One region of the Sporosarcina sp. P3 genome, then DNA from elsewhere that is predicted to be linked to it. Evidence: riboswitches for the same ligand, from Rfam matches in the RefSeq annotation. Region 1 holds a riboswitch; each other region holds the start of a gene.
What was found. Region 1 has a riboswitch for S-adenosylmethionine ahead of metA (homoserine O-acetyltransferase MetA). Riboswitches for the same ligand answer to the same signal wherever they lie in the genome.
Positions count from the first base shown of each region.

Region 2: linked by a shared signal. The riboswitch ahead of CSV61_RS14045 (methionine ABC transporter ATP-binding protein) and the one ahead of metA (homoserine O-acetyltransferase MetA) in region 1 are both predicted to bind S-adenosylmethionine.
Region 3: linked by a shared signal. The riboswitch ahead of CSV61_RS10450 (O-acetylhomoserine aminocarboxypropyltransferase/cysteine synthase family protein) and the one ahead of metA (homoserine O-acetyltransferase MetA) in region 1 are both predicted to bind S-adenosylmethionine.
Region 4: linked by a shared signal. The riboswitch ahead of CSV61_RS14605 (methionine biosynthesis PLP-dependent protein) and the one ahead of metA (homoserine O-acetyltransferase MetA) in region 1 are both predicted to bind S-adenosylmethionine.

Region 1 covers NZ_PDZE01000012.1:4,334-10,043, forward strand. The annotation lists gene CSV61_RS13445 (LysM peptidoglycan-binding domain-containing protein) at 1-1,173, opposite strand, end outside; gene CSV61_RS13450 (spore coat protein) at 1,321-1,956, shown strand; gene CSV61_RS13455 (HAD family hydrolase) at 2,059-2,718, shown strand; gene CSV61_RS13460 (YetF domain-containing protein) at 2,757-3,428, opposite strand; gene metA (homoserine O-acetyltransferase MetA) at 3,528-4,436, opposite strand; SAM riboswitch class I at 4,529-4,635, opposite strand; gene CSV61_RS13470 (AbrB/MazE/SpoVT family DNA-binding domain-containing protein) at 4,786-5,055, shown strand; gene CSV61_RS13475 (thioredoxin family protein) at 5,178-5,492, opposite strand.
Region 2 covers NZ_PDZE01000013.1:30,662-36,371, reverse strand. The annotation lists gene sdaAA (L-serine ammonia-lyase, iron-sulfur-dependent, subunit alpha) at 1-467, shown strand, start outside; gene CSV61_RS14055 (MetQ/NlpA family ABC transporter substrate-binding protein) at 552-1,376, opposite strand; gene CSV61_RS14050 (methionine ABC transporter permease) at 1,395-2,063, opposite strand; gene CSV61_RS14045 (methionine ABC transporter ATP-binding protein) at 2,056-3,069, opposite strand; SAM riboswitch class I at 3,189-3,300, opposite strand; gene CSV61_RS14040 (pyridoxal phosphate-dependent aminotransferase) at 3,531-4,697, shown strand; gene CSV61_RS14035 (tRNA dihydrouridine synthase) at 4,786-5,710, opposite strand, start outside.
Region 3 covers NZ_PDZE01000007.1:93,179-98,888, reverse strand. The annotation lists gene CSV61_RS10465 (MBL fold metallo-hydrolase) at 1-395, shown strand, start outside; gene CSV61_RS10460 (sulfurtransferase TusA family protein) at 453-680, shown strand; gene CSV61_RS10455 (sulfite exporter TauE/SafE family protein) at 738-1,514, shown strand; SAM riboswitch class I at 1,805-1,908, shown strand; gene CSV61_RS10450 (O-acetylhomoserine aminocarboxypropyltransferase/cysteine synthase family protein) at 2,061-3,341, shown strand; gene CSV61_RS10445 (glycine betaine uptake BCCT transporter) at 3,383-4,873, opposite strand; gene CSV61_RS16935 (hypothetical protein) at 5,244-5,420, shown strand.
Region 4 covers NZ_PDZE01000014.1:63,194-68,903, forward strand. The annotation lists gene CSV61_RS14600 (glucose 1-dehydrogenase) at 1-188, opposite strand, end outside; gene CSV61_RS14605 (methionine biosynthesis PLP-dependent protein) at 334-1,464, opposite strand; SAM riboswitch class I at 1,544-1,644, opposite strand; gene CSV61_RS14610 (DMT family transporter) at 1,784-2,119, shown strand; gene CSV61_RS14615 (DMT family transporter) at 2,122-2,436, shown strand; gene CSV61_RS14620 (methylated-DNA--[protein]-cysteine S-methyltransferase) at 2,443-2,970, shown strand; gene CSV61_RS14625 ((Fe-S)-binding protein) at 3,196-3,915, shown strand; gene CSV61_RS14630 (LutB/LldF family L-lactate oxidation iron-sulfur protein) at 3,938-5,359, shown strand; gene CSV61_RS14635 (LutC/YkgG family protein) at 5,362-5,710, shown strand, end outside.

The DNA.
Region 1 (5,710 bases):
AAACTTCTCGTTAATGCTTCGGGCATCTTCAAACCACACTTCATGTTCAGTTCCAGTTTCGTCGTAATACGTATAATGTGGCGCTTGGGATAGCGCGTCGTATTCAATAGCAGCATTCTGTTCGATTGCCTGATTAGTCGCCATTCGTGGACTTAACGCTCTTGCAGCTTTACTGTCCGATTGACCAAATGGAGCTGTCCAATCATAGCCGTATAAATTCTGACCTAAAAATACTTTTTCGTTTGGAATTTGACTTACTGCATATTCCACTACTTTCGTAACTGGCCCGATTGGGCTCACAGCTTGTGGTGCACTATACGTATATCCCCATTCATATGTCATCAATACAACAAAATCAGCAACTTCTCCATGCACTTTATAATCATGAGCACCATAAATACCTGTTGTCACTTCCCCAGCTTTTGGTGCAAGTGCTGTGGAAATCGTAAGGCCCGCTTTATGAATTTGATCACGTGCATTACGTAATAATTGATTGTATAATTCTCGATCTTCAGGGAATAACAACTCAAAATCGAAGTGAATATCACTATAGCCGATTTCTTTTGCTGTTTCAATGGCACTTTGTATCATTTGGTTTTGTGCAACCTGATCAGTGAAAATCACATGTGCCAATTCCGCACTGAATGAATAGTTTTCTAGATTCGTCAGCACTAGTATATTTACAGCACCTGCATTTTTTGCGATAGTCGGAATATCTGCTAGAGCAGGTGCTTTGAGCGATCCATCCCGTTGCACTTCATAACTGAACATCGCGAGATACGTAAGATCCCCCACACGTTCACGAACTTCCGTCAGCATATCTTGAGTGACGGGATTACGCGGTTCTACATATAATAATGAGTCAATTATTGTTTTTGCTTCTTGTGGTATATACAGGCGCTGACCAATTATTAACCTTCTGGAAGGGTTAATTGCATTAATTTCTGCCAAGCGAGCCACTGTTAGACCATATCTTTGTGCAATGGTAAATAGACTATCTCCAGGCCGCACCCAGTAATAAGAACCTATTATTGGAATAACAAGCGCTTGTCCCACAGCGAGTCGTGTCTCGCTTTCCAATTCGTTAACTTCTGCTATTTGATCGTATGGAACACCGTAAATTTTACCAATTTCATATAAACTCTCACCTTGCGAAACTACATGAATCTGCATGTATCCCCACTACCCTTCTTGAGTTCTATCCATATGATATGATGACGCATTCCGAACTATGCATGGTTCGTAAATACAATTTCATGTGCATAAAATTTTGGCCACTTCACATACTACTCTCGATGTACAAGACAATTAAAGGAGGAAATATATTTGACAAATCAATTTGATACATCTCAGAACATGCAAGGCGGACAAGTTCCCCCATCGTTAAATCACGGTGGACATGAGTTATTTGACGTGAAAGAAGTACTAAGTGCAGCGATTGGTGCATTGAATCAATCGGTGATTTTACGACCACACGTCCAGGATCCAGAACTTCTAGACATCCTTGACCGACAATACCGATTTATGATGGATGAATACAATATCATTGTCCAAAGTTTCAAGACAGGGAAAGATCCTTCTCATCCTACACAGCGTTATCAAATGAAAGCTAGTAGTGACTTCATTTACGGTATGAAAGCAAAGGCACCATCAAAACCTATTCAATCCACAGGTGAAATCAATGATGAGATGATCTCTGGCTTTTTGCTAGGTGCTGCTAAAGAAAGCGCCACAGGTAAAACAGCTGCTGCATTGGAAGTATGTAACCCAGTCGTTCGCCGTGTTATTGCTGATTCCGTGCCCAACTGTTTAGAAATGGCATACGAGTTGTCAATTTACCAAAACAAACATCATTATTACCAAGTACCACAATTAAACGATCAAGATATGAATATGTTGCTTAATTCATTTGCACCTTCACAAGGCCAACCCGGTATGCCGAATAATCTTCAATAAGATCTAAATTCAAGCAGATGGATTTTTATCCATCTGCTTTTTTGCTTTTACACTCGTTATATTTGTATACTATGTAGAAGAATACAATAAAGGAGTGTCTCTATGAAAATTGCAATCTTTGATTTTGATGGTACATTGTACACAAAAGAAACCTTTAAATTACTTATGGAGCAATTAAAGAACCATCCCACGTATAAGCAATACTACGGGAAATTCTTTCGTTCGATCTTACCACTTTATATTCGTTATAAATTAAAAATACTACCCGAACCTATCATGAAGGAGCGCTCCATGCGTCTTTATCTACAAGCTCTAGACCCATTGACAATGACTGAACTACATGAATACTTCAAAAGCATGCATAGCGTAATAGTGCCCGACTTCAATGAACAAGTCATTAACCGTCTGACTAAGCACCGAAAAGAGGGATACTATGTCTTACTCGTTTCTGGTGCCTATACTCCCTTTTTACAAGCAGTCACAAATCACCTAACATTTGATCAAATTATTGGTACAGATATTCCTTCACGTGGGAACCAATTAGCGATGGATCAGCCTTTTCTACATATTCAAGGTAGACGTAAAAATGAGCAAATTTATCAAGCACTACTAGGCAAAACTGTCGACTGGGACAACAGTTTTGCCTACGGAGACAGTATTTCCGATCTCCCAGTCTTAGAGAAAGTTGGGTACCCTGTAGCAGTTCGTCCAGATGAAAAACTTACCGCTATAGCCAAACAAAGAAACTGGGAAATACTTTAAAAACGTGAAGGGCTCTGATTTGGTCAGAGCTCTTCACGTCAAGTCGATTTTAATGCATTTATATATAAACTGCCGTCTGTCTGAATTTCTGCATAAAGAACATGCTCTGGTTTGGATATTCCTTGCTTTTTCAGTTGTTCTGTTAGCCACGTATCAGTCAATTGAAGTTCCCGCATATTTTTTTCTTCCACTTTTCCGTCAGTAATAATTTCAGTCGGAATATATTTGGGCTGCGGTGGCGAGACTTTAACATCTTTTTTTGTCGCATGTTTCTCTCCTGGATTCAGCAAGACACTTAAATTACCATTCGTTTCGAATATCGCGTAATTGACATCTTTCATCGAAAATATCGACTGCTCTCGTAGCATCATATTTAGATCATTGAAATTCAACCGTAATTTACGCAAGGAGCCTTCTAGTATTTTCCCGTTTTGAATAACAATTACCGGTTTATCATCGAGTAATACGCGAAGTTTAAAAGATTTGAATGTTAAAAAATTGGCGAGAACTGTTAATACCGCCCATAGAACCATTCCATATAGACCATTTAAAAATGGCGTTTCGGACTCTCCTGCTAAATTGGCTGCAATTGACCCGATCGTGATACCTGTCACGTAATGAAAGAAAGTCAACTGAGACACTTGTTTTTTCCCCATGAAACGCGCCAAAATCAATAGCACAATAAACGAGATCACCGTTCGTAAAGTCATTTCCCAAAAAGACAACTCCAAAAATTCATCTACGTTCACTGCATACACCTCCAGTAATCGAAGTATGTGCAAACGATAGAGATTTATACACGGATTCGTTTACTTCCAGTTATAAGGAGTTCTCTGGTAGACGTAGTAATTGAGCCAATTAGAGAATAACAAATGCGTGTGAGAGCGCCAAGTATTCATAGGTTCTTTAGATGGATCATCATTTGGATAATAATTTACAGGAATTTCGATGTCGACCCCTTTTTCTACATCGCGAGCATATTCATCCCCCAGCGTATGCGCATCGTATTCTAAGTGTCCAGTGACCATAATATGTTTTGCGTCATTTGAAATCACAATGAACGCTCCTGCCTCTTCAGAAGCAGAAAGTAGGGTTAAATCAGGATGATTCTTGATCTCTTCTAATGAAACTCCTGTATGGCGTGAATGTGGTGCTACATATACGTCATTGAACCCACGTGCCAAGTTTACTGTCGGATCGGTAATATCATGTGAAAATACTCCAAAACATTTCTTCGGCAACTCGAACTTGTTTATTCCGTAATGATGATACAAGGCAGCTTGTGCACCCCAGCAAATATGAAGTACAGACGTGACGTTCGTTTTTGTCCATTCCATAATTTCTTCTAACTCTTTCCAATAGACTACGTCTTCGAATTGTAAAAGTTCAATTGGTGCACCTGTAATAATCATACCGTCAAAGCGCTGACTTTTAATATGTTCAAAGGTAGTATAGAAGGTTTCCAAATGATTCTGACTAACATTTTTTGATACATAGGTTGCTGTATTCAAGAATGTGACATTCACTTGTAAAGGCGTATTCCCTAGTAATCGAAGCAATTGCAACTCGGTCTTCTCTTTTTCAGGCATTAAATTCAAAATCAAAATATTGATTGGACGGATATCCTGTGTGGTAGCACGTTCTTCATCCATAATAAATATTTTCTCTTCTCTTAGCAGTTCTCCTGCCGGCAGATGTTTTGGTATATTAATTGGCATGCTATTTCCCCCTTAACGTTCTGTTAATACTATTTCTATACAAAAAACCCTCATTTCTCTTAGATAAGAAAATGAGGGTTGACCGTTCATCGTTCTTATCTCTCAAGACAACAATCTTGTTGGAAGTAGCACCTTCCTGTTTGCACAGAGGTTGCTGAAGCTTCATCAGGCCAATTCCCTCAGCTTCTCTTGATAAGAAATATTTAATTACAGACTATTATAGCATGAATAAATAAATTGTATAGCAGAATTGTCAAATTGTTCTGCACATTCAAGTATTGTAAATTGTAGACAATCTATTTTTGTGTATAATAGAAATTACCAACTACTTTACTTCGAGGAGGAGCTTATGAAGTCTTTAGGTATAGTTCGTAAAGTTGATCATCTCGGCAGAATTGTCATTCCAAAAGAACTTCGAAATTCTATGTTGATCGATCAGGGCGACCCTATCGAAATTTTCGTAGAGGATGACAAAATTATATTGAGAAAGTATCAAGTGTCCAAGGCATGTTTTATCACCGGTGATGTGATGGATGAAAACAAACAATTGTCGAACGGTCTATACATCAGTCCACGAGGCGCAAAAATCCTTATAGAGCAACTGATAGATTTCACATAATACAATATATAAGAGCTATCGTAGAAGCTTTTCTTATAGAAAAGGACCGAAAACAAAAGTTATAATTGTCTTCAGTCCTTTTGTTTACTTGTCTTTTTATCCATTCACAGAGAATGATTGCATTACGATAAATTATTAATAAACTCTTCAATCTCTTCTTTAGTTTTACGATTCTTACTTACCAAACGACCTGTTTCTGTTCCTTCGCTGAATGCCACAAAACTAGGAATACCGAATATGTCCAACTGACTGCAAAGATCTATAAATTCATCACGATCAACCGAAATGAATTCATACTCCGCAAACTCTGTTTCTAATGTCGGTAAGAATGGTTCAATCACTCTGCAATCGGGACACCAGTCTGCAGTGAATAAGAATATTACTCTTTCTTCCTGTTTAAGTTGCTCAAATTGCTCTAGGGATTCTAAGTTTTTCAATTTTCAACACTCCTTTTAACGAATAGTATAAGCACACTATAACACTCTTACCTGTACTTCTTCTCTTTAGACGACTTATGCTATTTCCTTTCACTTAGTTCAATTAAAGTGTTTTTCTTATAATTAACACCTTAAAAGCGAACGTTCACAAATAATTCAATAATTACGTTCGTATTTAACTGTTTTTCAAATTTTCGAGAAAAGCAATTGACAATAGT
Region 2 (5,710 bases), on a different contig from region 1:
TCATGGGGTACAATACGACAGATGAAAGAATACCGAACGCGATAGAACTTGCGACCGAAACAGGACTAGAATATGAATTTACAAATCGTGTACTTGGCAGCTATCATCCAAATACTGTGCTCGTCGAATTAACAGGACCAACGAACAAAATAAAAGTTCTCGCCAGTTCACTTGGAGGAGGTAAAATCGAAGTGCAGGAACTCGATGATTATCCGTTAAAATTCTCTGGCGAACGTCCGGCACTCTTGATCCGCCATACCGATCAAAAGGGTGTTATTGCAGATCTTTTAGGTATTCTCTCAAGAAAAGGCATGAATATTGCGCGTATGGCGAATGAACGTTTTGCAATAGACGGTCCTGCTATTACGATTTGCGAAATCGATGGCTCTGTAGACGAAGAAATGCTTACAGAATTAAAGCGCGACGTGCCAATTATTGATGATATTGTATTAGTAGAGACAGATTAACGTACAATAAAACACCAAACTTGAAGACGCTTTCTATCGTCTTCGAGTTTGGTGCTTTTTGTCATGCCATTATTCAATTGAATATTACTTTTCCATCCAAGCTGGTTTACCAAATCCTTTAAACTCGGATTCAATTACTTCTAAAAACTGCTCAGATTCAACTACTTCAATAATATCTTTCGCAAATTGCTTGTCTACATTTTCTGTTTTCACAGCTACCACATTACGGAACCGATCGGGCATATCTTCTAAAGCCAGTGCTTCTAACAAATCCATATTTGCTGCAATGGCGAAGTTTCCAGGTACCGCAGCTAAATCAGCCCCCTCAACCGAACGAGGTAATTGTCCCGCTTCAACCGGCTGAATGACTAAGTTTTTCGGGTTCTCTGTAATATCTTTTTCAGATGCCGTCAATTGATCTATTTCTTCATCCATTTTCACTAACCCTGCATCTTCCAATACATATAATGTTCTCGCAGCGTTCACTGGATCATTCGGAATAGTGATGGTGGATCCATCTTCAATCTCTTCAAGAGACTTATATTTATTTGAATAGATACCTAAAGGTGCTGTCGGCACGATAATCAACTCAGAGAGTTCCATATTGTTTTCTTTCTCGAAGTTTTCTAAGTACGTAATGTTTTGGAATAAGTTCGCATCTATATCTCCACTGTCTAATGAAATATTCGGCTGAATATAGTCACTGAATTCTGTGATCTCAACCGTATATCCTTTTTCTTCAAGTCCCGGTTGAATTGCTTTTTTCAGCATATCACTATAAGGTCCCGCTGTTGCACCAAAACGAAGATTTTTATCATCATCCGATTTTTCAGTGGACTTTTCTCCTCCACAAGCCGCTAATGTTGCAACCAGTGCAGTAAGAATGAATGCAAGTACTAGTTTCTTCATTAATTCATCTCTCCCCTATTATCTTTTATCTATCATTTTTGAAAAACGATCTCCACCAAATTGAATCAACTGCACGAGCACTATTAAAATGGCGACAGTGACTAGCATAATACTGTCATCATATCGGTAATAGCCAAAACGAATTGCCAAGTCTCCAATTCCGCCTCCGCCAACAAATCCAGCCATTGCTGAATAGGCAACTAAGTTGATTAATGTCAGTGTAAGTCCTTGGATAATACTAGACTTTGATTCAGGTAATAACACATTCCAAATAATCATCCATGGCGACGCACCCGTTGCAATTGCTGCCTCTATAACTCCTTTGTCTATTTCACGCATTGATGTTTCAACGATCCTTGCAAAGAAAGGTATAGCTGCAACGGAAAGCGATACACTTGCTGCTGCTGGCCCTATCGTGCTTCCAACAATCAGTTTCGTCAAAGGTATCAGGGCTACAAGTAATATGATGAATGGAATGGATCGAATAATATTAACAAAAAATCCAACTACTGAATTAATTGCACGGTTCTCTAAAAATAATCCTTTATCTGTTGTAAATAACAGAACTCCTAATGGCAACCCAATAATCAATGCAATCGTAAGCGATATGCCGATCATATAAAGGGTTTCACCAAATGCTTTCGTAATATCCGGCATGAGTTCCATAATGTGAGATAGATCAAACATGTTGTCGGATCACCTCCACTTGTGCATTTTGTTTGCGTATGTATGCAATTGCTTGCTCTACTTCTTCACGCTCACCTTGCAATTCCATTAAGAAAATTCCAAGTGCTCGTTCTTGAATATATTCAATAGACCCGTGCAAGAAGTTTCCTTTGACTCTATACTTCTGCATCGTATCGGAAATCACACCCTCCATCGCTACTTCACCTTTAAATGTGATCTTGATCAGCGTACCAATCAAAGTGGACGTGACAGTTTCAGGTATATCGTAAGACACTACACTGCTAATAAATTCCTTTGTTAAAGGTTGGACTGGATTAGAAAAGATGTCATATACTTGTCCTTCTTCAATTACTTTTCCACTTTGCATAATCGCCATGCGATCACAAATCTCTTTTACTACATTCATCTCATGCGTGATTAACACAATGGTGATATTCAATTCTTTATTGATCTTTTTCAACAATCGTAAAATGGACATCGTTGTGTTAGGGTCCAACGCGGATGTTGCTTCATCACAAAGCAAGACCGATGGATTATTGGCTAGAGCTCTCGCAATACCAACGCGTTGCTTCTGTCCACCACTCAACTGTGCAGGATATACATTGCGTTTATCAGATAGACCCACCATTTCAAGAAGTTCCATTACACGTGTTTCTATTTTATTTGATGGCATTTTTGCTGCCTGTAAAGCAAATGCAATGTTCTCGAAAATCGTCTTTTGGCTAATTAAATAAAAGTGTTGGAAAATCATTCCGATCTTCAAGCGCGCCTGTCGCAGTTGTACCCCTGTTAGTTTCGTTAAATCTACATTATCAATTAAAATTGTGCCGCTCGTTGGTTTTTCCAACAAATTCAAACAGCGAATAAGAGAACTTTTTCCCGCCCCTGAATAACCGACAATACCAAATATTTCTCCAGTCTCGATATCTAGTGAGACATCATCTACACCTTTTACCACTTTTTCTTTTGTCTGATATACTTTAGACAAATGTTGAATTTGGATCATGTTCTCACTTCTTTCTACATTCAAGTAAATAATCATAACTAATAGTCGGTACGAACATCCCTCTTTAAATTAAAAAATTCTTTCATTTTTCTAAATGAAAGAATTACTGAAATATTCTCAGCTTATCTCTCAGATGGAAAACCATGCTGTAGGATTTGGCACCTTCCTTGTTTCATACAAGGGGTTGCTGGACTTCAACGGGCCATTTCCCTCAGTCACTCTTGATAAGAGATTGCTATTAAACTATATGCGTAAAACATATACTAATCTGAATTTACAAAACTGTCAAGGCGAATAATGACAAGTTGGCAGAATACCCGACTTTTTCTATCAAGATTATTTTACTATTGCGCAATATTCACAATCATCTGGAATCAAATAAGCATCCTTCTATTGATAATTCTAGTATGATCTAGGTATACTTAACGAAAATACCCTATTAAAGAAAGAAGGAATAGACTATGGCTTTGTCCAACCGATTACAAAATCTCCCTCCGCATTTCTTTACACTGCTATTAAATAAAATAGAAAAGGCTATGGATGAAGGCAGAGATGTAATTAATCTAGGACGTGGAAATCCTGATCAACCAACACCTCCTCATATTATTAAAGCTTTGCAAGAAGCCGTTGAAGATCCAGCGACCCATGGATACTCTCCATTTAGAGGGACATTTGCTTTAAAACAAGCAGTAGCTGAATACTATCAGCGTGAATACAGTGTCACAATTGATCCCGAAACAGAAGTCGCGGTACTCGGTGGCACGAAAGTAGGTGTCGTGGAACTTCCTTTAGCCATCATGAATGAAGGAGACTTATTATTGCTGCCAGACCCTGGTTATCCTGATTACTTATCAGGTGTGAGCTTAGCGGGTATTCGATACGATACAATGCCGCTACGTAAGGAAAATGAATTTCTACCTGATTATGATCAACTCACAGATGAACAGAAAAAAGATGCGAAATTAATGTACCTAAACTATCCTAGTAATCCAACAGGTGTCACAGCAACACCGGAGTTTTATGAAAAGACTGTAGCTTTTGCCAAAGAAAATCAAATTGCGGTCTTACAAGATTTTGCATACGGTGGCATTGGTTTTGAAGGCAATAAACCAATTAGTTTCTTACAAACTAAAGGAGCAAAAGAAGTCGGTATTGAAATGCTATCTCTTTCCAAAATGTATAATATGGCAGGCTGGCGTGTTGGTTTTGCAGTCGGTAACGCTGAAATAATAGAAGCTTTAAATGTATTGCAAGATCATTTATTCACTAGCATTTTCCCAGCAGTGCAACGTGCCGCAATTGAAGCATTGACAGGCCCACAACAATGCGTTGAGGAGTTAGTTGCGCTCTATGAAGGTCGTCTGACAGTTTTGCTAACGGAATGTGAACGCATCGGTTGGAACGTAACGGCTCCTACTGGCTCATTTTTCGCTTGGCTACCTGTCCCAGAAGGCTTTACAAGCGAAACCTTCGCCGATTTATTACTAGATAAAGCAGATGTCGCTGTATCGCCAGGAAACGGATTTGGCGTTCACGGGGAAGGTTATATTCGTGTCGGATTGCTGGAAAGTGAAGAACGCATGCAAGAAGCGATTCGCCGTATTGAAAAGCTCGGCTTATTTAAGTAAGTTTATGCGATTTGATCATATCTATTATACAAAAAGCCTCCTTACATCCCAGTAATTCTGGGATGTAAGGAGGCTTTTATAAAGTATATTAATCGAGTTCTACAGTATCCAGTAATGTCCGCACTTCATCTGTAGTATTCGTATTCATTAATTCATTTCGAAGTTCAGCGGCTCCGCGGAATCCTTTAACATAAATTTTGAAGAATCGACGTAGCGGTTTAAATAGTCGCGGTTCTAGCTCTGTCGAATATTTATCAAAAAGATCCAGATGTAGACGCAAAAGATCTAGCAACTCTTTATAATCATGCTCTTTCTTCTCTTTCTCAAAGGCAAATGGATTGTTGAAAATGCCGCGTCCAATCATAACCCCATCTACACCGTACTTCTCCACAAGCTCCAGACCCATTTGACGATCGAGAATATCACCATTAATCGTCAACAGCGTATTAGGCGCTATTTCATCGCGAAGCTTCTTGATTTCCGGAATCAATTCCCAATGTGCATTGCCATTACTCATTTCCTTGCGCGTGCGGAGATGGATCGATAAGTTCGCAATGTCTTGTTCCAGTACATGTCGAAGCCATGTATGCCATTCTTCGATATCCGTGTAGCCAAGACGCGTCTTGACACTGACAGGTAATCCGCCAGCTTTTGCAGCCTGAATAATTGCCGCGGCGGTTTCAGGATGGTTAATCAAACCACTACCCTTACCTTTTGTTGCAACGTTCGGGACAGGGCACCCCATATTAATATCCAACCCTTTAAAACCAAGCTCCGCCATCCCAATACTCATCTCGCGGAAATGTTCAGGCTTGTCTCCCCAAATGTGAGCGACGATTGGCTGTTCGTCTTCTGTAAATGCCAAACGTCCGCGCACGCTGAAGATTCCTTCTGGATGACAAAAGCTTTCCGTATTGGTAAATTCCGTAAAGAATACATCTGGACGTGCAGCTTCGCTGACTACGTGGCGAAAAACTACATCCGTTACATCCTCCATTGGTGCTAGTATGAAA
Region 3 (5,710 bases), on a different contig from region 1:
ATTTAATGACAGGTGATATTCTGTTTATTGATTCGATTGGACGTCCAGATTTAGCGGGTTTAGCGGAGGATTGGGTAAGTGATTTACGCGAGTCTTTATATAGTCGCTACAAAAAAATATCAGAGGACTTAATCGTCTTGCCAGCTCACTTTATGGTAATAGATGAGTTGAATGAAGATGGTAGCGTGGCAGAGAAGCTTAGCGTATTGTATGAAACAAATCATGGCTTGAATATTCAAGATGAAAAAGAGTTTAGAGAATTAGTTACTGATAACTTGCCACCACAGCCAAACGCTTATCAGGAAATTCGCCAGATGAATATGGGGAAGATCCAGCCTGACGTGGAAACGCAACGCGAGATGGAGATTGGTCCGAATCGCTGTGCGGTACGGTAAATAGTTAGTTAAATGGATAATGAACACTAAAACCCAAATTAAAAGGAGAAGATATATATGAATACAACAACATTTTTAGACGCTAAAGGCTTGGCATGCCCAATGCCGATCGTACGTGCAAAGAAAGCCATGAAAGACTTGCAAGCAGGGGACATTCTTGAAATCCATACAACAGACAAAGGTTCAGTGTCCGATCTGACTGCATGGGCGGCTTCTGGTAATCATGAAATAAAAGATCAACAACAAGAGTCAGATGTCTTTAAATTCTGGATCCAAAAAGGATAAACTAAGGGTAGAGGGAATGGTTATCTCCCTCTTTCATCAGGAAGAAGGGAGAACATCATGACGATTCCATTTATTATTACAATCTTTCTCATTGGCTTCGTTGGCTCATTCCTTTCGGGTATGATGGGAATTGGCGGTGCAATTGTCAAATATCCAATGTTGTTATTTATTCCTGCGTTACTTGGCTTTGCTGCGTTTACACCACATGAAGTATCTGGAATTACTGCAGTTGAAGTGTTTTTTGCATCACTTTCAGGAGTATTCGCGTATAGAAAGAGTAACTTAATATTGAAACCACTTGTCCTCTATATGGGAATCAGTGTATTAGTCGGCAGTGTGATCGGCGGCGCTGGTTCTAGTATGCTAGCAGAAGCGACGGTTAACATCATCTATGGTATTTTAGCCGTTATGGCGGCAATTATGATGTTCATTCCTAAAAAGGGTCTCGACGATCAGCCGATTGATGAAATTACATTTAATCGCTTCATCGCTTCCAGTGCGGCCTTTATCGTCGGTTTGGCAGCTGGAATTGTCGGAGCTGGCGGTGCATTCATTATGGTGCCGATTATGCTCGTGATACTAAAGATACCGACACGCGTTACGATCGCTACGTCCCTTGCAATTACGCTATTGTCATCTGTGGGCTCGGCATCAGGCAAGCTCCTAACAGGTCAAGTACCTTATGGACCGGCGCTCGTCATGATTGTCGCAAGCATCATTGCAGCGCCGATCGGTGTAAAAGTCAGTCGTAAAGTAAACACCAAAGTATTACAAAGCATTCTAGCCATACTCATCATGGCCTCCGCCGTGAAAATCTGGTGGGACATATTCTAACCAAATAGGATCGTCAGCACATCGTTCACTAAACGTGTTGCTGGCGATTTTTTGGTGAAATCATAAGTGGAAACATCAGGGAACTCACTTCAGCACTTGCGGCTGGCTGTCGTTTAGTAAATGAGGGAGTCTTTACATAATGCTATCATTCGAGATCAACAAAACCTTCCTAGTCCAAGCTCTAGACGATAGAAATAACACCGCTTTCTAAAGATTCTATTAATAAACCCTTGCAATAGACTAGGAATAGCCGTATACTATTTTTCAACGATGGAAAACGAATAGACACACTCTTATCAAGAGCGGCGGAGGGATTAGGCCCTGTGATGCCCGGCAACCGGCGAAAGCAAAGGTGCTACTTCCTACAAACTCTCGGCAGTTTGGAAGATAAGGGGGGAATGAGCGAAAGCAGAGCCCTCTTCTTATTATGGAAGATGGGCTTTTTCTATATAGTGAATCACACCCACGTGTTCCTTGTCTAGTCCTAAAGAAAAGATATTCGAGGCGTCTCGGTGTTCCATCAATACATGAAAAAGGGGAATGGATATGACGAATTTACAGCCAGAAACGATACTATTACACGGAGGGCAAAAACCGGATCCGGAAACAGGTTCACGGGCTTTACCGATTCATCGTACGACTTCTTATGTATTCAGAGACACAGAACACGCACAAAATCTATTTGGCTTGAAAGAAGCAGGCAATATCTACACACGAATTACCAACCCGACAGTAGCTGTCTTTGAAGAGCGTGTCGCACAGCTAGAAGGCGGAACGGCAGCAGTTGCATTGTCTTCGGGTATGGCGGCCATTGCATTCTCTATTCTCAATATTGCTGGAACAGGTGATGAAATCGTTGCAGCGAGCAATCTTTACGGAGGTACATACAATTTATTCGCTGTGACATTACCGCGCTATGGCATCACAGTGAAATTTGTTGACGCATCTGATCCGAAAAACTTTGAAGCAGCCATTACGGATAAAACGAAAGCATTGTTTGCAGAAACAATCGGTAACCCGAGCTTGCAAGTCCTTGACGTGGAAGCTATTGCGAACATTGCACATGAAAATGGAATTCCGTTGCTCGTAGACAATACATTCCCTTCTCCTTATGGGTCAAATCCAATCGAATACGGAGCGGATGTAGTCATTCACTCGGCGACGAAATGGATTGGCGGACACGGTACGACTATCGGTGGTGTGGCAGTGGACGCGGGGAAATTCGATTGGACACAAGGTAAGTTCCCTGGCTTTACAGAGCCGGATGAATCATATCATGGCTTACGTTACGGAATCGACACGGCTGCTGCAGCTTTCGCAACGAAACTGCGCGTGCAATTGCTAAGAGACTTTGGCCCATGCCTGTCACCGGACAGTGCATTCAACTTGTTGCAAGGTTTAGAAACACTTCATTTACGTGTACCACGCCATAATGAAAACGCACAAAAAGTCGCGGCATTCCTGCAGGATCATCCAGCAGTTGAATGGGTAACCTATACGGGTCTAGACGATCATCCAACAGCGGAATTGGCCAACAAACATTTAAAAAACGGGTATGGCTCAATTATCGTTTTCGGTATCAAAGGTGGACGCGATGCTGGGAGACAGGTGATCGACAATGTCGAAATTTGGTCTCATGTAGCAAACGTAGGAGATGCCAAGTCATTAATCATACATCCGGCATCTACTACTCATCAGCAGCTGTCTGTGGAAGACTTGAAAAACTCAGGCGTTAGCGAAGAGCTGATCCGCTTGTCAGTAGGGTTGGAGTCAGTAGACGATATGATCGCAGATTTGAAACAAGCAATCGAAAAAGCTGTCAACTAATACAAAAAATGAACACTACGCATGTGCGCAGTGTTCATTTTTTATTTTCGTTTGATTTTTCTTCGCTCTTCCTTTAAAGATTTGAAAAGCGAGGTGATCATCATAATCAGTATGATGGAGAATGGTAAGGCGGCTATGATAATGACGTTTTGAAGTGCATCCAAACCACCAACATATAATAGAATAATCGCGATGGAGGACTGAATGACGCCCCAGACGATTTTCAAGTTATTAGGTGGAGTCAATGAACCATATGACGACTGCATACCTAGTACGAATGTAGCCGAATCCGCTGACGTAATGAAGAATGAAGTAATCAGCAAAATTGCGACAACTGAAATGACGAATGACCAAGGTAATCCACTGAACATCTCAAAAATTGTCAACTCTGTTGCAGTAGAGGCTAAATCGATAATACCTTGCTTTTGTGTTTCAATAGCTGTTGTACCAAACGCTGAGAACCAAATTGCACTCAATACAGTCGGTACGACGAGCACACCGATCATGAATTCGCGAATTGTTCTTCCTTTTGAAACACGGGCAATGAACATACCGACAAATGGTGACCAAGCTATCCACCAAGACCAGTAGAATAGTGTCCAGTCATTCAACCATGAACGATTTTCAGGTGTAAGTGGTGCTGTGCGGAAACTCATACGAATGAGGTTTTCTAAATATCCGCCAATAGAATCAGTGAACATATTGAAAATCAGCAATGTTGGACCGAGTGCAATGATAAAGACCAACAAAGTAAGAGCTAATACCATATTGGTATTGGATAAAATACGAATCCCTTTTCCAAGGCCGCTCCAAGCGGATAGTAAGAATAATACAGTCACGATCGCAATAATAATAAACTGAGACCAGAAACCGATTGGAACACCGAATAAGTAATTCAATCCAGCATTAATCTGGACCGCTCCAAATCCGAGTGACGTGGCGACACCGAAAACAGTAGCGAAAACTGCAAAGACGTCAATTACGGTTCCGAGTTTGCCATCTACGCGATCACCGAAAATCGGGCGAAGTGTGGAGGAGATTAAACCAGGCTGGTTTTTGCGGAACTGGAAGTATGCCAGGGCTAAAGCTGTCATACCATATATAGCCCAAGCGTGGAAGCCCCAATGGAAAAATGTTGAACGCATCGCTTCTTTATACGCTTCTTTTGTTCCAACAGGTGCAGTAGCTGAACTTACCGCATAATGTGAGAGAGGTTCCGCAGCTCCATAGAACACGAGTCCAATTCCCATACCTGCGGAAAATAGCATGGCGAGCCAAGAAAACATGGAAAACTGTGGCCTGTCACTATCTTTCCCCAATCGAATCCTGCCGAGCGGACTGAATATCAAATAGACTGAAATGAAGAATAGCATAGAAACTGTCAGTAAGTAATACCAGCCGAATGAATCTGAAATGAGATTCCTTATATTGAGCGTGATCGCCTCAAAGTGTTCAGGAGCGATTACACCATAACCGACTGCCAATACGACAGCTACTAATGTAATATAAAATGTTGATGAAACTTTTCTCATAGGTCCTCCTTATGTAAATGTAGTTTGTGAAATGAACTAAGTAAATAATCAAAGTCGTAGAATAAAATTGCACACATACACTTTAAAATACCCTTTTAATCATTCGTGTAAACGCTTGGAACATGACAATGTGTTGACAATGTCATCAGAAGTGAAAATAAAAAAGACGAGAAAATTCCTTCTCGTCCAATATGTAAGTTGGTTTCGTAGTGCAATTCATCTACTCGCATAGAATGCTCAGCCCGTACTTGTGACAGTATACATGAAACGTAGGGGTAATTTCCAGCCAGAGGAACGATTTCCTTTCATACAACAAGAACTGTGGCCATGTTATACTATAGAAACAAATGAAATGAGGAGGGAATTTTTCATGCAATATTCACAACCTAAGATGCTACAGCTCGTAAAGCATAGCCCAGAGTTAAACAGACGATTGAAAGAAATTATGAAAGAGCATGAGCTAGAGAAAAGCTTTGCATTGAAAGCACTTTACCATGCAGAAGTGAAAGACGGCGGAGTCTATCAGCGGGATTATCAGGAGCTGTAAGCATCCATTCATGTATATAGCGCACGATGTACTGGATGTTTGACGGAAAAATCGTAGCAGGTGGGACGCCGGATGAATTATTCAAAGGCTCTTATTTCTATATGACGTTGGTCAAACGTCCTCTTTTGTTCTAGAGCTAGTTGGATGAAAATCTTACAGCGCATTCAGCGGAAGTGTGGATTGCTATATGAACGGCCGAGATAACTTCTATATATACACACAAAAAGAGTAGCCAAAATTGGCTGCTCTTTTTGAGTGTGATAAATGAAAAACGAATGATTGTGTTTGAC
Region 4 (5,710 bases), on a different contig from region 1:
TTGGTCTTAACTGCCAGCGCTTGACCGCCAGCATTTTTAATCGTCTGGACAGTCTCTTCTGCACCTTCCATATTCATATCTGCGATGATAAGCTTCGCACCTTCACGGGCATAGAGCTCAGCAATTTCTCGTCCAATTCCAGACCCGGCGCCAGTTACTACTGCTACTTTATTTTCTAAACGATTCAACAATCTCGCCTCCAATAATAAATGTATGTTCTTTTTCAGTATATACTTTAACATCTAACTATTGAAGGATTTAGCATCTTTTCTTTACCTGCAAAAACTCGAACTGCCATAGTGTAACTGACGGTTCGAGTTGTGCGGTTTATTATTATTGAGTTTTTACGCCTTCTACTATTTCTTTTGCAGCATAAAGAGCTTGTTTTACATCAGCAATCAAATCATCTACATCTTCTACACCAACAGAGAAACGTAGCAAACGATCATCCACTCCACGGCGATTGCGTTCTTCTAAAGGAATATCCATATGCGTTTGCGTAGTCGGATACGTGATAAAGCTTTCCACGCCGCCTAAACTTTCAGCAAATGAAATGAGGTTCAGGTTTTCAAGGAATGGTCCTATCCATTCGCTATTCTGCACTCGGAAAGATAACATGCCACCGATCCCGGCGTAGAGTACGTCGGCAATGAGAGACTCTTGTTCTAAGTAAGATACCATTGCTTTCGCATTGACGTCATGCTGTTTCATGCGTAAATGCAATGTTTTCAAACCGCGGACAACCAGCCAGGAATCAAGAGGGGATAATGTAGCGCCAATCGCATTATGGTTAGTAAATAGGCGTTCGCATAACTCTTCACCCTTTGCGACGACTAGACCTGCTAGTACATCATTATGTCCACCGATATATTTTGTTGCGCTATGAATGACGATATCTGCGCCTTCTTCAATAGGTCGTTGGAAATAAGGCGTTAAGAATGTATTATCGACAATTAATAATAAGTCATGCTTTTTGGCCAATTCTGCATACGTCCCAATTGCTATGTTTTGCATTAATGGGTTTGTGGGCGTTTCCAAGAAGATCGCTTTTGTGCGATCAGTAATTGCTTGCTCGACTTCTGAAACATCATCAAACGATAGATAACGTGTCTTCACATTGTAGGTCTCTTCGTATTGATTAAATAAACGATACGTGCCGCCATATAAGTCTTCAGGTGCCAGTAGCTCTGAACCTGTCTTAAATAAGGATAAAATTAGTTGGATGGCTGCCATTCCAGAACTGCACGCAAATCCTTGATCACCAGATTCCAAGTTTGCGATTCCATCCTCTAAGATCGAACGCGTAGGATTTTTTGTTCGTGTGTAATCATACCCCGTAGATTTTCCTAGACCTTCATGGTGATACGCTGTAGACAAGTAAATAGGCGTATTAACTGCTCCGGTTTTCCTGTCACTGCGGTTCCCTAGTTGTACTAATCTGGTTTCTAATCCATTGTTTGTCATGAATATCCATCCCCCCAGCAAAATAAAAAAGAACCTCTTCTTTTCGAATAGGCCCTCGAACTTACAAGTGTATACAGCATTCTCATCTTCAAGGTGGTGTCACCATTGGAATTAGCACCGTGCCTGAGGCTGGTTGCTGAGACATCGCTGGGCCTATCCCTCCGTCTCTCTCGATAAGAATATTCTTAATATAGAAAAAACTGTTGATGGATTTATTCTACCATGCGGATATACTAGAAGCAAGCTTCCTTTTATCGTGATCGGATGACTTTTTGCTATACTTATAGGTGCTATTCATGAAAGAAAGGAGATTTTTATTTTGGCTTGGAGTTATGTTGCCCTAGCGGCAGTTATAGAAATTTTCTGGGTAGTTGGTCTGCGTTACTCTGAAACCGCAATTCAATGGACTGGAACAGGTGTGGCGATTGTATTGAGTTTTTATTTTATTATTAAAGCATGCGAAAAATTACCTTCAGGTACGGTATATGCAGTCTTTACCGGATCGGGTGCCGCGGCAATCCTTTTGGTGGATATATTCATCTTTCAAGCAGATTTCACATGGGTTACGCTGACTTTTATTGGATTAATTGTCAGCGGGGTCGTCGGTATCAAGTTGACTACAGATGAACAAGTAGATACAAAAGGAGGTGGCTGACGATGGCTTGGGTGTATTTGGCTATTGCCAGTCTCGGTGAGATTTTTGGTGTGGTAAGTATCAATTACTATTTACAGAAACGGTCTATTAAGAGATTGTTGCTCATTGTCGGAATATTTGGATTCGGCTTCGTCTTCTTGTCTCTTGCTATGCGTGAAATTCAAATGAGTACAGCGTATGCGGTATGGACAGGGTTTGGAGCAGCGGGAGCTGTATTGATGGGGATTTTGATTTTCAAAGAATCTGCTAGCGTTAAACGTCTTTTCTTTTTATCGCTCATTATTCTCGGTGCTGTTGGTTTAAAGTTATTCGGATAAAGGAGAGTGGATACACTGGTTTATTGGACACGATTTGAATATGAAGAATGGACAGTAACGCTTGCCGCTACAGAAAAAGGACTTTGCTACGTGGGATTAGCAGAAAATAGTGTGGAACAATTAAAGGTTTGGTCAAAGCGATTCGAAACTGAAGGGTTAAAGGAAGATGAAATGAAGCTTGAGGTCTATAGAGGTCAGGTCAAAGAGTATCTTTCAGGTAAGGCTATTAGTTTTTCTGCGGTGCCAGTGGATCTAAAAGGGACACCATTCCAATTGCAAGTTTGGGAAGTGCTACAACAGATACCCTACGGTAAGGTCGTAACCTATTCAGAAATTGCAGAACGAATGGGGAAAGCATCTGCTGTTCGTGCTGTAGCATCTGCGATAGGCAAGAATCCCCTATTGATCTTGGTGCCTTGTCACCGTGTAGTAGCGAAGAGTGGAGAATTGTCAGGCTATCGAGATGGTAAAGAGCGTAAAAGAAACCTGCTACAACTGGAGAAAACGCGTTTAATATGTGGTAGCGCGGAGTGAGCGATATGAAATATAAGCAAATGAAAACGAAGAAAACGCATGAAGTAGTGACGGCTAATTTATTAAACACTATTAAATACAAAAATCACTCACTTTTAGCTGAGTGATTTTTTTATTTAAGACAGGATGAATATTCTGTCAATTGATTGATTAATGTAGTACGCTAGGTAAAAATCCGATGCGCTGCTGACTATATGGTATATCGCTGTGAAGGGGTGAAGAGGAATGAAAGTAAGCCTATTTATAACTTGTTTGGTAGACATGTTCTATGCGGATGCCGGCAAAGACATGGTGGAAATATTAGAAAGACAAGGCTGTGAATTATCGTTTCCAAAAGGACAAGTGTGCTGTGGACAGCCGGCTTATAACAGTGGTTACGTAGAAAATTCAAAATCGGCAATGAGGAATATGATAAAGACATTTGAAGGGGCGGAGTATGTTGTCACACCGTCAGGATCTTGTGCCACTATGTTTAAATTGTATCCGGAAGTATTCAAAGATGATCCCAATTGGTTACCTAGAGCACAAGAGCTGGCAGATAAAACATATGAGTTCACTCAGTTTCTTGTGAATGTATTGCAAGTGGAAAACGTAGGGGCGAAATTGATAGGAAAAGCGACGTATCATCCCTCTTGCCACATGACGAGATTACTAGGCGTTAGCGAAGAACCGAGAAAATTATTGAATCAAGTGGAAGGACTCGAAATGATCCCTTTACCCAATGCACATAATTGCTGCGGATTTGGCGGAACATTCTCCGTTAAGATGGGAGATATCTCTGAACAGATGGTAGATGAGAAGGTCAATAGTGCTATGGCGACAGAGGCAGATTATTTAATTGGAGCGGACTGTGGTTGCCTCATGAATATAGGTGGACGCGCAGAACGTATGGGCGAGCCAATTCGTGTTATGCATATCGCACAAGTATTAAATAGTCGTGAGTAAATAAAAAAGTGAGGTGATAGCAATGGCGATGAAGTTCAGTAAGAAAAACTTTACAGATCGAACACAGGATAATATTTCAGATGATTTCATGAGACAGGCAGTGGCGGGCGCTCAAGAACGTTTGCACGGGAGAAGATTAGACGCTGCAGAAGAGTTAGGCAGTTGGGAGGAATGGCGTTCACATGGGGAGGAAATTCGTCAACATGTTCTTGAAAACTTAGATTACTATTTACATCAGCTAAGTGAAAATGTTGCACAACGCGGTGGTCATGTATTTTTCGCAAAGACTGCTGAAGAAGCCAGTGAGTATGTTCGAGATGTCGTCAACAAAAAAGACGGTAAAAAAGTCGTGAAGTCGAAATCTATGGTAACAGAAGAGATTAATTTGAATAGCGTTCTAGAAGAAGCCGGATGCGAAGTGATAGAGACAGATTTAGGGGAGTATATCCTTCAAGTAGATGATCATGATCCACCTTCTCATATAGTAGCGCCAGCGCTTCATAAAAACAGAGAACAAATTCGTGAAGTGTTTGCGGAGAAACTGGATTACCATCATACCTCTAAACCCGAAGAATTAGCTTTGCATGCACGCGAAAAACTGCGTCAAGAATTTTTGGATGCAGACATAGGCATTACAGGTTGCAACTTTGCGATAGCTGAAACCGGCTCTATTAGTCTCGTGACGAATGAAGGGAATGCACGACTAGTCTCCGCGTTGCCGAAAACTCAAATTACAGTAATGGGGATGGAGCGAGTCGTACCTTCCTTTGAAGAATTCGAAGTGCTGGTCAGTTTATTGACACGAAGTGCAGTAGGTCAAAAATTGACGAGTTATGTCACAGCGTTAACTGGCCCTAAAGAGGAAGGGGATGTAGATGGCCCTGAAGAATTTCATTTAGTCATCGTCGACAATGGTCGTTCAGAAATATTAGGTACAGAATTTCAGTCTGTGCTGCAATGTATCCGATGTGCTGCCTGTGTTAACGTATGCCCTGTTTATCGTCATATTGGCGGGCACTCATACGGCTCCATTTATTCTGGCCCGATTGGTGCTGTGCTATCACCGTTGCTTGGAGGTTACGACGATTTCAAGGAGTTGCCTTTTGCTTCCACACTATGCGGAGCGTGCACGGATGCTTGTCCGGTGAAAATCCCTCTTCATGAACTACTTCATACACATCGACGCATCATAGTGGAAGAGGAAGGTCGATCACCTATTTCCGAAAGACTAGCAATGAAAGCATTCGGAATCGGTGCTTCTTCTAATCCGTTGTACTCTATGGGCTCAAAAGTAGCCTCTACCGCCATGAAACCGTTGACGAAAAATGACCGAATTTCAAAAGGTCCAGGTCCACTGAAAGGTTGGACAGATTTACGTGAGTTCCCGGCTGTCGGAAATACGCGTTTTCGCGATTGGTTCTATGATCAGAAAGGAGGCAAATAAGTATGGCAGGATCCATTCAAAACCGTGGTCCATTTCTAGAGACCATCGCGACACAACTAGGTCGCGAACTTAAAAAGGAAATAGAAAAGCCAATCTGGAAACATCAACCTCAACGAACAGTGTTAGCCGATGCTTCAAAAGATGAATTACTCGAAGTGTTGCGTGTGCAATGTGAGCAAATTCATACGGATATTATGGAAACGACAAAAGAATCGTTGCCGGTCGCGCTGGATGAAGTCGTAAAAGCTTACGGTGGCGGACCGCTATCTCTGTGGAGAGACGAACGTTTTGAGGAATGTGGATTATCGGATCTAGTAGAGATGAAGTGGCCGTCAGAACAAATTGAAGTCC